3 regions of the Serratia bockelmannii genome follow, and region 2 is predicted to be linked to each of the others. Evidence: predicted binding sites of a transcription regulator. Region 2 holds the regulator's gene; each other region holds the start of a gene.
The links. Region 2 encodes PhoB, which activates phosphate uptake and scavenging genes when phosphate is short. Its sites were predicted from a motif close to CTGTCATAAAACTGNCNNAT; they were not measured.
Positions count from the first base shown of each region.

Region 1: a site for PhoB is predicted at 1,648-1,667, ahead of opgB (phosphatidylglycerol--membrane-oligosaccharide glycerophosphotransferase). Genes of this name have one in related genera too.
Region 3: a site for PhoB is predicted at 2,721-2,740, ahead of glpT (glycerol-3-phosphate transporter). Genes of this name have one in related genera too.

Region 1 covers NZ_CP196512.1:3,263,181-3,267,285, forward strand. The annotation lists gene ACSJLU_RS15540 (ABC transporter substrate-binding protein) at 1-785, shown strand, start outside; gene ACSJLU_RS15545 (transporter substrate-binding domain-containing protein) at 786-1,526, opposite strand; gene opgB (phosphatidylglycerol--membrane-oligosaccharide glycerophosphotransferase) at 1,812-4,105, shown strand, end outside.
Region 2 covers NZ_CP196512.1:1,029,446-1,033,550, reverse strand. The annotation lists gene ACSJLU_RS04880 (PstS family phosphate ABC transporter substrate-binding protein) at 1-125, opposite strand, end outside; gene phoR (phosphate regulon sensor histidine kinase PhoR) at 140-1,456, opposite strand; gene phoB (phosphate response regulator transcription factor PhoB) at 1,481-2,170, opposite strand; gene sbcD (exonuclease subunit SbcD) at 2,386-3,618, shown strand; gene sbcC (exonuclease subunit SbcC) at 3,615-4,105, shown strand, end outside.
Region 3 covers NZ_CP196512.1:217,794-221,898, reverse strand. The annotation lists gene glpB (glycerol-3-phosphate dehydrogenase subunit GlpB) at 1-890, opposite strand, end outside; gene glpA (anaerobic glycerol-3-phosphate dehydrogenase subunit A) at 880-2,529, opposite strand; gene glpT (glycerol-3-phosphate transporter) at 2,894-4,105, shown strand, end outside.

The sequences.
Region 1 (4,105 bases), 2.2 Mb from region 2:
CCGCAGGGCTGGACGTCAAGATCGTGCCGCCGTCCGATCCGGCGCTGCCGCCGCGGCTGGTGGCCGCCAAACAGGCCGACCTCGCCATTACCTATCAGCCGCAGCTGCACTTCTTCGCCGATCAGGGCCTGCCGCTGATGCGCGTCGGCACCCTGATCAACACGCCGCTGAATACGGTGATCGCGCTGGACAAAAACATCACGTCGCCGGCGGATCTCAAGGGCAAAACGGTGGGTTACTCGGTCAGCGGCATCGAACAGGCGACGCTGGCCACCATGGTCGAACACGAGCACCTCAAGCCGCAGGACATCAAGCTTATCAACGTCAACTTCCAGCTGACCAGCGCCCTGCTGGCGGGCCAGGTCGATGCGGTGATCGGCGGCTACCGCAACATCGAAGCGCTGGAGCTGAAGCTACAGGGTAAAGAACCGGTGGTGTTCAACGTCGAAGACTACGGCGTGCCGGCCTATGACGAGCTGATCATCGTCGCCAACCGCGATGCGGTGAACGAGCCGAAAATCCGCAAATTTCTCGCCGCGCTGAAGCAAGGCAGTGACTACCTGCACGCCCACCCGCAGGACACCTGGCTGGCATTCGCCAAGGCGCACCCAGAGCTGAATACCGAGCTGAACAAACAGGCGTGGCAAGCCAGCCTGCCGCTGTTCGCCCGCGATCCGGCCAAGTTGGATCGCGCGCGCTACCAGGCTTACGAACAGTTCCTGTTCGACAACAAGCTGATCAAGAAAATCACCCCGGTGGAACAGTACGCGGTGGAGCTCGACTGATCACGCCGAGGCGGCCGGCGGCGCCACCGTCACCTCGCCCTGACCGCTGCGCTGCAAGGCCGCCTTCACCAACCCGTTGGCCTTGCAGCGTTCGATAAACGCGTTCACGTAGGCGGCGCCCTGCGTTTTTTGCCGCGGCACCGCCATCGCCTGGTGGATGGCGGTGAAATGCCCGTCCAGCACCCGGTAGCCGGGATGGGCGGCCGCGGCGGCCAGCAGCGGTTGACGCACGCCGGCCGCCGCCTCCAGCCCCCGTTCGAAAAACAGCGCGATCGCCTCGGCGGAGGTTGCCGCCCGCACCAGCTGCGCCTGCTGCAGCGTGCGCGATAAAAACAGATCGTACGCCGCCCCCTGACCGACCGCGATGCGCACCTCCGGCCTGTCGAGCTGCGCCACCTCAAAATAAGGCGCGTCGTTCGCCACCAGGTAAGTCCCCTCGATGATCACATAGGGTTCGCTGAAGGCGATTTGCGCCGCACGCACCGGCTCGATAGCCATAAACGCCAGGTTCCAGGCGCCGCTGTCCAGGTCGGCAAAAACCTTGCCCGCCGCGTCATAGGTGACCAGTTCGAGCGCCACGCCCAGTTCCTGGGCCAGCGCGGCGGCCAGCTCCACCGAAGCGCCTTGCGGTTTACCGCCGGCCCCGGCCTGTGCCAGCACCGGATTGCCGTAGTTGATCGCCGCGCGCAACACGCCTTGCGGGGCCAGATCGTCGAGTACCGCGGCGGGAATCGTCTGCATACTTCCTCCTGTGAAAGGCTGATGGGCGCACCGTCGTGGCGCTCATTAAGCGTAGAGCGAAACCTCCGACCAGCAAGCTTTCGCCGCAGAGGCCGCCGTCGGCGTGATTAACGTCACACTATTGTCATAAAAATGTACAATAGCCGCCGTTCGTCGGCCGTAGCGGGAGATCGCGCGTTGTTCCGCCGCCGGCAATAGGCTATACCCTTCACTTTTCGCGCCGCGGCACGGTCGGCGGCGCAGACCAGGGCAGCAACGTTTTTTCAATCAGACAGGGTTTGGCGGATGGTTTTAGCAGTCGTTTCTTTTGTTCTCTTTTTGGCGTCGATTTTGATTTATCGCACCCGGGCCGCCGCCAACCGCTGGTGGTTCGCCATTCTGCTGACGCTGCTCGGCAGCTATCTGGTGCTGAACGTCATCCTGATCGCCAGCAACTACTTTACCGGCGACGGCATCACCGACGCGGTGATTTACACCGTCACCAGCAGCCTCAAAGGCGCGGGCATCAGCAAATACGTGCTGCCGTTCATCGGCCTGCTGGCGGCGTTGGGGCTTATCTTCGCGGTGCTGGCCCGCAGCCTGCTGCGCCGCAAAGCCAAAGGCAGCAGCGTGGCCTACAGCCTCGTCGCCGTGCTGCTGGCGCTGTTTTCGGTCGGCACCACCCCGGCATTTCAGGACATCTCGCTGCTGGTCAAGAGCCAGATCGTCGGCGATACCGCCGATTTCACCACCTACTACAAGGCGCCGAAAAAGACCGTGCAGGGCAAGCGGCCGAACCTGGTGTACATCTATGCCGAGAGCCTGGAGCGCACCTACTTCGATACCGAGCTGTTTCCCGGCCTGGCCGACGAGCTGAACGCCCTGCGCGCGGACAGCATCGATTTCAGCAACACCCAACAGCTGCCGGGCACCGGTTACACCATCGCCGGCATGGTCGCCTCACAGTGCGGCATTCCGCTGTTCGCGCCCTTCGACGGCAACGCCTCCAGCGCGGTCTCCACCTTCTACCCGGAGAACGTCTGCCTGGGCGACGTGCTGAAGGCCGCCGGCTACAGCAACTCTTTCTATCAGGGCGCCGAGCTGGCGTTCGCCGGTAAAGACACCTTCCTGAAATCCCACGGCTTCGACCACATTTACGGCTTCAAAGAGCTGCGCGAACAGGTCGCCGATCCGAGCTACAAAAACGACTGGGGCTGGTACGACGATAGCGTGCTGGACGTGGTGTACGGCAAGTTCGTCGAGCTGTCCAAACAGCGCCAGCCGTTCTCGCTGTTTACCCTGACCGTCGATACCCATCACCCGGACGGCTTTATCTCCGCCGGCTGCAGCAAGAAGAGTTACGCCTGGCAGAACAAGGAAAACCGCTCGCTGAGCGCGGTGGCCTGCAGCCAGCAACACATCGCCGCGCTGATCGACAAAATCAAACGCTCGCCCTATTTCAGCAACACCGTGATCGTGGTGTCCTCCGATCATCTGGCGATGAACAACACCGCCTACGACATCCTGACCAAACAGAAGCGCCGCAACCTGTTCTTCATCATCGACGGCACCCGGCCGCAGGCGGAGCAGCGCAACGAGAAGCGCAGCACGCTGGACAACGGCGCCACGGTGCTGGACGTGATGGGCGGCGACAACTACATCGGCCTCGGCCGCAGCAGCCTGTCGGCGCCGTCGCTGTCTACGGTGTTCCTGAATATCGAAGAGAAAATTAACGGCTGGAAACCGGCGGTGATCAACCAGTGGGGCCTGCCGAACCGCATCAGCGACTACAGCGTGGACACGCGCCAACGCAGCTTCAGCTTCTCCGGCGTCACTTACAAGGTGCCGTTCATCCTGCGGGTGGGCGACAACCGCATCGAACCGATGTTCAACGTCTACCTCTCCACCCCGCTGCGCAAACAGCTGGCCGGGCTGGGCGCGGGGGAGAAATTCGTCTGGGTCGATAAATGCTACGAGATCGGCCGGGTCTGGGCGCCGCAGCTGGCGCTGAGCACCGACATCTGCGTGGCCTCCGGCACCCTGGCCTCGCCGCCGCAGATCGCGCAGGCCAGCGGCGAACGCTTCAACGGCAAGGTGAACTTCACCGGCCCGGCGACGGACAGCGTCGCCGATTACCAAAACGCCGTCGCTCGCCTGCAGGTGGACGACGCGGCGGTGAAATACCGGGCGGACGCCATCGAGTTCATGCTGCCCGGCCTGCCGGAGCAGGTGAAGGCCATTACCGGCGTCTCCGCCGTCGAGGAGTGGGGCCGCTGGTCCGACGCCAACCTGGCGCCGGCGGTCGACATCGATTACGTCGACCCGCTGCCGAAGACCTTTGATCTGGTGCTGCGCGCCCGCGCCTACGGCAACAACGTCGGCGAACCGATTTCGGTGCGCGTCGGCGACGAAGAGCGCTTCGTGTCGCTCGGCGAGCAGGACAGCACCGTCACCCTGCGCTTCGACAACCCGCGCGGCGCGCAGAAGATCAGCATTACCCCGCCGGCCCCCACCGAGCCGAAAGAGAGCGCCAGCGGCGGCTTCACGCCGAAGAAGCTGGGCATCGGGCTGGTGTCGCTGAAGGTCGAAGCGGCCGCGCC
Region 2 (4,105 bases):
TTCGCCAGGGTGTCGGAACCGACGCTGGACAGGTTGCCCGCCAGCATGCCGTCGGGCTGCGCCAGCGCGCCGCGCCCGGCCAGCAGCGCCAGGCAAAGCAACAGCCCTCGGGTTATTCGGGTCATACCGGTGTCTCGCGTTAATTTTTCACCGCATTCTCTGATAAAGCGGCGGGAACAATCAACCGATTGGGTAAGGTAAAGATAAAGCGGGTGCCGATCCCCGGTTCGCTGAGGATCTCCAGCCGCGCATCGTGATGGCTGAGCGCGTGTTTGACAATCGCCAGCCCCAGCCCGCTGCCGCCGGTCTGGCGCGAACGGGCCTTGTCGACGCGGTAAAAACGCTCGGTCAGGCGCGGCAGGTGCTCGGCGGCGATGCCCGGCCCGTTGTCGCTGACCTGGAACTGCGCGCCGTGCGCCGTCTGCTGCCAGCTCACTTCGATGTGGGTACCCTTCGGCGTGTGGTTGACCGCGTTGTACACCAGGTTAGACACCGCGCTGCGCAACTGATCTTCATTACCGAACACGTTGAGCTGCTCGTTAACCCGGAAGGTGATCTCATGATTGCCGCCGCTCAGCGACTGCGCCTCGCGCTGCAACACCCGCAGCATCAGCGGGATATCCACGCGCTCGTTCATGTCGACATTGGGCGCCGCCTCGATGCGCGACAGTGTCAGCAGTTGCTTGACCAGCCCGTCCATCCGGCGGGTCTGCTCTTGCATGGTGCTAAGCGCCTTGCTGCGCAGCGAACCGTCCTGCTCTTCGTCGCCCATCATCTCCAGGTAGCCCTGCAGCACCGTCAGCGGCGTGCGCAGCTCATGGCTGACGTTGGCGAAGAAGTTGCGCCGTGCGCCCTCCAGTTGGCGCATCTGGGTGACGTCGCGCGCCACCATCAGCAACTGCCCTTCGGAATACGGCATCACGCGGAATTCGACGTAGTGTTCGTTGTTCAACTGCAGCGTCAGCGGACGTGAAAACTCCTGCTGTTGCAGATAGTGGCTGAATTCCGGATAGCGCAGCAGGTTAAGGATGTGCTGGCCGTTGTCTTCCGGCCAGCGGAAGCCGAGCAGATGCTGCGCCAGCCCGTTGCACCAGAAGATATTGCCCTCGACGGTGGTCATCACCACCGCGTCAGGCAACGATTCGGCCCCGCTGCGAAAGCGCTTGATCAGCAGCGCCAGCTCGCGCCGGCGGCGGCGATTGCGCTGCTGCATCTGATACAGGCCATAGAACAGCGGCTCCCAGCTCCAGCGGCCGGGCGGCGGCGTCATGCTGCGGTCAATCCACAGCCAATGGGAGAGTTTGAGCTGGTTGTAGAAATTCCACACCAGCGCAGCCAGCGCGGAGGCCAGCAGAAACCAGGGCAGATAACCGAAAATCAGCCCCAGCAGTAAGGCGGGCAAACAAAAAAGAGCCAGCTCCAGAGCCAGCCTCTTCCACGACAGACGTTCTAACACGGCATATTCTCCAGCGCAGCGCGATCAGTAGCGCGTTGAGAACCGGTAGCCGGTGCCCCGAACGGTTTGAACCATTTTATCATGCCCACTGGTTTCTAACGCTTTGCGGAGCCGACGGATATGCACGTCAACGGTACGGTCTTCCACATAAACGTTAGTGCCCCAGACGTGATTAAGCAACTGCTCACGGCTATAAACCCGCTCCGGGTGGGTCATAAAGAAGTGCAGCAGCTTGAACTCGGTCGGCCCCATGTCCAACGCCTGATCGTTCGCCATCACGCGGTGGGAGGACGGGTCCAGGCTCAGGCCTTGCATTTCAATCACTTCTTCCACCGCCATCGGTGAAATGCGGCGCATGACCGCCTTGATGCGCGCCACCAGCTCCTTGGGCGAGAACGGCTTGGTAATGTAATCATCCGCCCCCACTTCCAGGCCGCGCACGCGGTCTTCCTCTTCCCCGCGCGCGGTCAGCATCATGACCGGAATATCGCGGGTCAGCGCTTCGCGCTTCATATGTTTGATAAACTGAATGCCGGAACCGCCGGGCAACATCCAGTCAAGCAACACCAAATCAGGGAACGGCTCAGACAGACGCGTCACGGCGCTGTCATAATCCTCGGCTTCCAACGGTTGGTAACCATTTTGTTCCAACACAAAGCACACCATCTCACGGATCGGCGCTTCGTCTTCCACCACCAGTATGCGTCTTGCCATCGTCAATCCTGCCAATGTGTTAGCGACTTTTCGGGCGCCATTATGCGTCAGTTTTGTGACACTTTTATGAAAAAAACCGGCTGTTATAGGCAGTAAGCATAGCGATTATTTCCCGCAGTAAAGAAAAATCATCCGGTTGTCATCATCATTGCGCCGGGACAGCCGCCGCCGCGGCCTTTATAATCATCGCCATTATCTTTGCATCCGGGAGTGTCATGCGCCTGATCCACACCTCTGACTGGCACCTTGGCCAGTACTTTTTCACCAAAAGCCGCGCCGCCGAGCACCAGGCTTTTCTGAACTGGCTGATCGAACAGATCGAACAGCAACAGGTGGATGCGCTGATCGTCGCCGGGGATCTGTTCGATACCGGCTCACCACCCAGCTATGCCCGCGAGCTGTACAACCGCTTCGTGGTGGAACTACAGCGCACCGGCTGCCAGTTGGTCGTGTTGGGCGGCAACCACGATTCGGTGGCGACGCTGAACGAATCGCGGGAACTGCTCTCCTGCCTGAACACCACGGTGATCGCGAGCGCGCAAGGCGCGGCCGAACAGCAGATCGTGGTGCTTAACCAGCGCGACGGCCAGCCGGGCGCGGTGCTGTGCGCCATCCCGTTCCTACGGCCGCGCGATCTGCTTACCAGCCGCGCCGGCGAATCCGGCGCGCAGAAACAGCAGGCGCTGCAGGAAGCCATCGCCGAACATTATCAGACGCTGTATCAGGCGGCCTGCGAGCGCCGCGACCAGCTGGGCTTGCCGCTGCCGATCGTCGCCACCGGCCACCTGACCACCGTCGGCGTCACCACCTCCGACTCGGTGCGCGACATCTATATCGGCACTCTGGACGCCTTCCCGGCGCAGGCCTTCCCGCCCGCCGATTACATCGCGCTCGGCCACATTCACCGCGCGCAGAACGTCGCCAAGTCAGAGCATATTCGCTATAGCGGCTCACCGATCCCGCTCAGCTTCGATGAGCTGGGCAAAGCCAAAAGCGTCTTCCTGGTCGATTTCGCCGACGGAGCCCTCCAGCAGGTAGATGCGTTAACGATCCCGCAGTTCCAGCCCATGCAGCTGATCAAAGGGGATCTGGCCGAGATCGAACGGCAACTGCAGCAATTTGCCGACTATGCCGGCGAGCTGCCGGTGTGGCTGGATATCGAAGTGGCGACGCAGGACTACCTCAGCGATATTCAGCGCCGCATCCAACTGATGGCGGATGAGCTGCCGGTGGAAGTGGTGCTGTTGCGGCGCAGCAAAGAGCAGCGCCGCCAGGCAATCGCGCAGCAGGATAAGGAAACGCTGAACGAACTGAGCGTCAACGAGGTGTTCGAACGGCGCCTGGCGCAGGAGGCCGACATGCCCGAAGCACGCCAACGGCGGATGCACCAACTGTTCCGCCAGGTGGTCGATGCGGTGCAGCACAATCCTGAGGAGACCAACCCATGAAGATCCTCAGCCTGCGGTTAAAAAACCTCAACTCGCTGCAGGGCGAATGGAAAATTGACTTCACCGCCGAGCCGTTCGCCAGCAACGGCCTGTTCGCCATTACCGGCCCGACCGGTGCGGGCAAAACCACCCTGCTGGACGCCATTTGCCTGGCGCTGTACCACCAGACGCCGCGCCTCAACGTCACGCCGAGCCAGAATGAACTGATGACCCGCCACACCGCCGAATCGCTGGCGGAGGTCGAATTCGAGGTCAAGGGCGTCGGCTATCGCGCCTTCTGGAGCCAGCGCCGCGCCAAGAATGCGCCGGACGGCAATCTGCAGGCGCCGAAGGTCGAATTGGCGCGCCGCGAGGACGGCAAGATCCTGGCGGACAAGGTGCGCGACAAGCTGGAGCTTACCGCAACCATCACCGGGCTGGACTTTGGCCGCTTCACCAAATCGATGATGCTGTCTCAGGGGCAGTTCGCCGCCTTCCTCAATGCCGA
Region 3 (4,105 bases), 810 kb from region 2:
AAACCGGTGATGCGGCCGGCCTCGCTCTCGGCGCGCAGCACGCTGTCGCCGGGCATGAAAATGCCGCCCAGCTGCTGAAAACGCCGCCGCAGCGCCTGATGCAAGCGCATGCCGGGCACCGAAGGCGGCAACGTCGGCAGCAGTCGGATCGGTTTGCCGACCGCATCCTGCAACACCGCCAGCGACGCATCGTCCTCCAGGCCCAGACAGGCCGGCAGGAAGAGCGCCTCGGCCTCGCCCGCCAGCCGCCGCAGCTCTTCGGCCATCGGCGGCAGGCTTTCCATCAAATCCAGTACCCGGGCGATGTTCACCGCGCGGAACTCACTGGGGTTATTGCGCAATCTGTCCAGCGCCGGCATGTGCAGATAGGCCACGTCCGTCTGCACGCCGAGCTCGCGGCTCAGGGAATCGGCGGCCATCTGCGGCTGGAAGTCGAGGAACCCTTCGATGCCGATCACCGCGATGCGCCGCCACGGCAGTTGGCCGGTCAGCGGCAGCGTCGGGATCGCCTGCGGGCTGAGCCAGGTGGCGCGGCGCGTGCCCAGCGGCGTAATGCGCAGATGGTTATTGGTTCCCTCCCCCTGCAGGTTCAACCCGCAGCGCTCCAGCAGCCGCTGTGCGGCAGCGGACAGCGCCGCCACCCGGCCGGGCCCGATCAGGGCATACGGATGCTGCGGCGCCTGCTGCGCCAGCTGCGACAACGCCGCCAGCGGCATCTCGACCGGCGTGCCGTCCGGCAATCTCGCCAACAGGTCGAGCGAGCCGGAGGAGAAGTAGAGCGCGCTCTGGCCAGAACTGACCACCGCGCAGCGCTTGCCCTGTTCGGCCACGGCAATGGCGCAGCTCAGGCCCGCCAGACCGCCGCCAATCACCACGACGTCAAATCGCATCATCTGCCTCCTGCTCCTGGTCGGCCTGGGCTTCAAGCCCGCATAATCCCTGGTAAACCCAGCTGGTAAATTCGCTCTCGCGCAGCGCATCGCCCCAGGCGATCGGCCGTACGCCTTTCCAGCGTTCGTTGAGGAACTGCGACAGCTGCGCGATGGATTGCTGCGGCGTGCTGACGTTAAAGCGCGTCAGCAGCCCGGCGGCGCGGCAGGCGCAGAGTTCGCCCTGGCAGGTGCCCATGCCGACGCGGGTGCGGCGGCGCAGATCCACCAGGTTATTGACGGTCAGCGAATTGACCGCATAACGCACTTCCCCGGCGGTCACCGCCTCGCATTCGCACACCAGGCTGGTGTCGAGCCGATCGGCCGCCGGCACCTGGCTGGCGCGATCGCCGTGGCGGTAAATCGCCGAACCACGGATGCTGGCGGGCAGTGAAACCACGCTGCGCACCGTTTCCTCCGCCGACTGGCGGGATCCGGGCAACGCGTCCTGCGCGGTGGTGCACGGACGGTTTACGCCAAGCTTTTCGCACACCTTGTCGGTGGCCCACTCCGCCATCAGGCGGTAGGTCATCAGCTTGCCGCCGGTGATGGTGATAAACCCTTCCAGCCCGTCGCGGGCGGCGTGATCGAGCAGCACGATGCCGCGGCTGACGTTGCGCCCGCTGGGATCGTCGTCGCTGGCGACCAGCGGCCGCACCCCGGCATAGGCGCGCAGAATACGGGTCTGCGCCAGGGTGGGCGCCAACAGCGCCCCCTCGCGGATCAGAATGTCCACCTCCTGCGGGGTCACCAGCATGTTGTCAATTTGGTCGTAGTCGATATGGGTCGAGGTGGTGCCGATCAGCGAGATGGTGTCGCCCGGCACCAGGATGTCGGCGTCCGCCGGTTTGCGGCAGCGGTTGATCACCATGTTGTTGATGCGATGGCCGAGGATCAGCAGCGCTCCCTTGGCCGGGAACATGCGAATGCGTAAATCGGCATATTCGGCGATCTGCTGGCCCCAGATACCGGCGGCGTTGACCACCACAGACGCGTGCAGCTCATAGCGCCGCTGATTCTGATGGTCGTAAACGCGCACGCCCGTTACCCGATCGCCGCTGCGCAACAATCCCACCACCTGGTGGTAGGTCAGGATCTGCGCACCGTGCTCGCGCGCGTCCAACATGTTGGCGGCGGTCAGCCGGAAGGGATCGACGGTGCCGTCCGGTACGCGCACCGCGCCGATCAGCGCCGGGTTAGCCGCCGGCTCCAGCCGCAGCGCCAGCTGCGGGTCGATCGCTTCGGCGTCGATATCGGCCTGGCGACAGGCCGCGATAAACTGCTGCTGATAGTCCAGCGAGTCTTGCGGCAAGGTGATGAACAGCCCGTCGGTGCGCTCGATACAGTGATGCGCGATGCGTTTCAGGATGCGGTTTTCTTCGATGCACTCGCGCGCCGACTCGCCGTCGGTCACCGCATAGCGCGCGCCGCTGTGCAATAAACCGTGGTTGCGGCCGGTGGCGCCGGTGGCGATGTCGTGGCGCTCCAGCAAAATGCATCGCAGGCCGCGCCGCGCACAGTCGCGGGCAATGCCTGCGCCGGTGGCGCCGCCGCCGATGATGATCACATCCGTTTCGCCGCCGTCAAAATAGCTGCTCATGTCGCTCCCTCAGGATCGGTAGTTATGAGCCTATTGAGCCACGGTTATTGGGGTCTTTGTTTGATAAGGAACAATAACGAACATAAAACGAAATAAAAATGACCACAAAAAACCATCAATGTGATCATAATCACGATTTTTGGACGTTTTTCTATTTCATAACGTTAACGAATCGCTCAAAATCCGCCGTGGTTTCATGAAAGTGTAACAATTGCGCCATTCGTCACAGCGACACCAGGCGTATTTGATGACAATGGCGCTCGTTATGGAACACAAAAACACCACATTCGATATCCGCTCAATCATCAAATGAACGTAAAAGGTCATATTGATGTGATAACAGATAAAGCCATCGGAGGCGCTCATGTTGAGTATTTTTAAGCCAGCCGCACACATCGCCCGTGTGCCGAGCGATAAGGTAGATCCGCTCTACCGTAAGCTGCGCTGGCAAATTTTCCTGGGGATCTTCTTCGGTTACGCCGCCTACTATCTGGTGCGTAAGAACTTCACCCTGGCCATGCCTTACCTGATCGAACAAGGCTTCAGCCGCGGCGACCTCGGCTTCGCGCTGTCGGGCATCTCTATCGCCTACGGCTTCTCCAAATTCATCATGGGTTCGGTCTCTGACCGTTCCAACCCGCGGGTGTTCCTGCCTGCCGGCCTGATCCTGGCGGCGGCGGTGATGTTGTTCATGGGCTTCGTACCGTGGGCAACTTCCAGCATCGCGGTGATGTTCGTTCTGCTGTTCCTGTGCGGCTGGTTCCAGGGCATGGGTTGGCCGCCGTGCGGCCGCACCATGGTGCACTGGTGGTCGCAGAAAGAACGCGGTGGCATCGTCTCCATCTGGAACTGCGCCCACAACGTGGGTGGCGGCCTGCCGCCGCTGCTGTTCCTGCTGGGCATGGCCTGGTTCAACGACTGGCACGCGGCGCTGTACATGCCGGCCTTCGGCGCCATCCTGGTGGCCCTGATCGCTTTCGCCCTGATGCGCGATACCCCGCAATCCTGCGGCCTGCCGCCGATTGAAGAGTACAAAAACGACTACCCGGACGACTACAGCGAAAAAGACGAAGAAGAGCTGACCGCCAAGCAGATCTTCATGCAGTACATCCTGCCGAACAAGCTGTTATGGTACATCGCTGTCGCCAACGTGTTCGTCTACCTGCTGCGTTACGGCATTCTGGACTGGTCACCGACCTACCTGAAAGAAGTGAAGCACTTCGCGCTGGACAAGTCTTCCTGGGCCTACTTCCTGTATGAATACGCCGGTATCCCGGGCACCCTGCTGTGCGGCTGGATGTCGGACAAAGTGTTCAAAGGCAACCGCGGCGCCACCGGCGTGTTCTTCATGACGCTGGTGACCATCGCCACCGTGGTGTTCTGGATGAACCCGGCCGGTAACCCGACCGTGGACATGATCTGTATGCTGGTCATCGGCTTCCTGATCTACGGCCCGGTGATGCTGATCGGCCTGCACGCGCTGGAGCTGGCGCCGAAGAAAGCCGCCGGCACCGCCGCGGGCTTCACCGGCCTGTTCGGCTACCTGGGCGGCTCGGTTGCGGCCAGCGCCATCGTC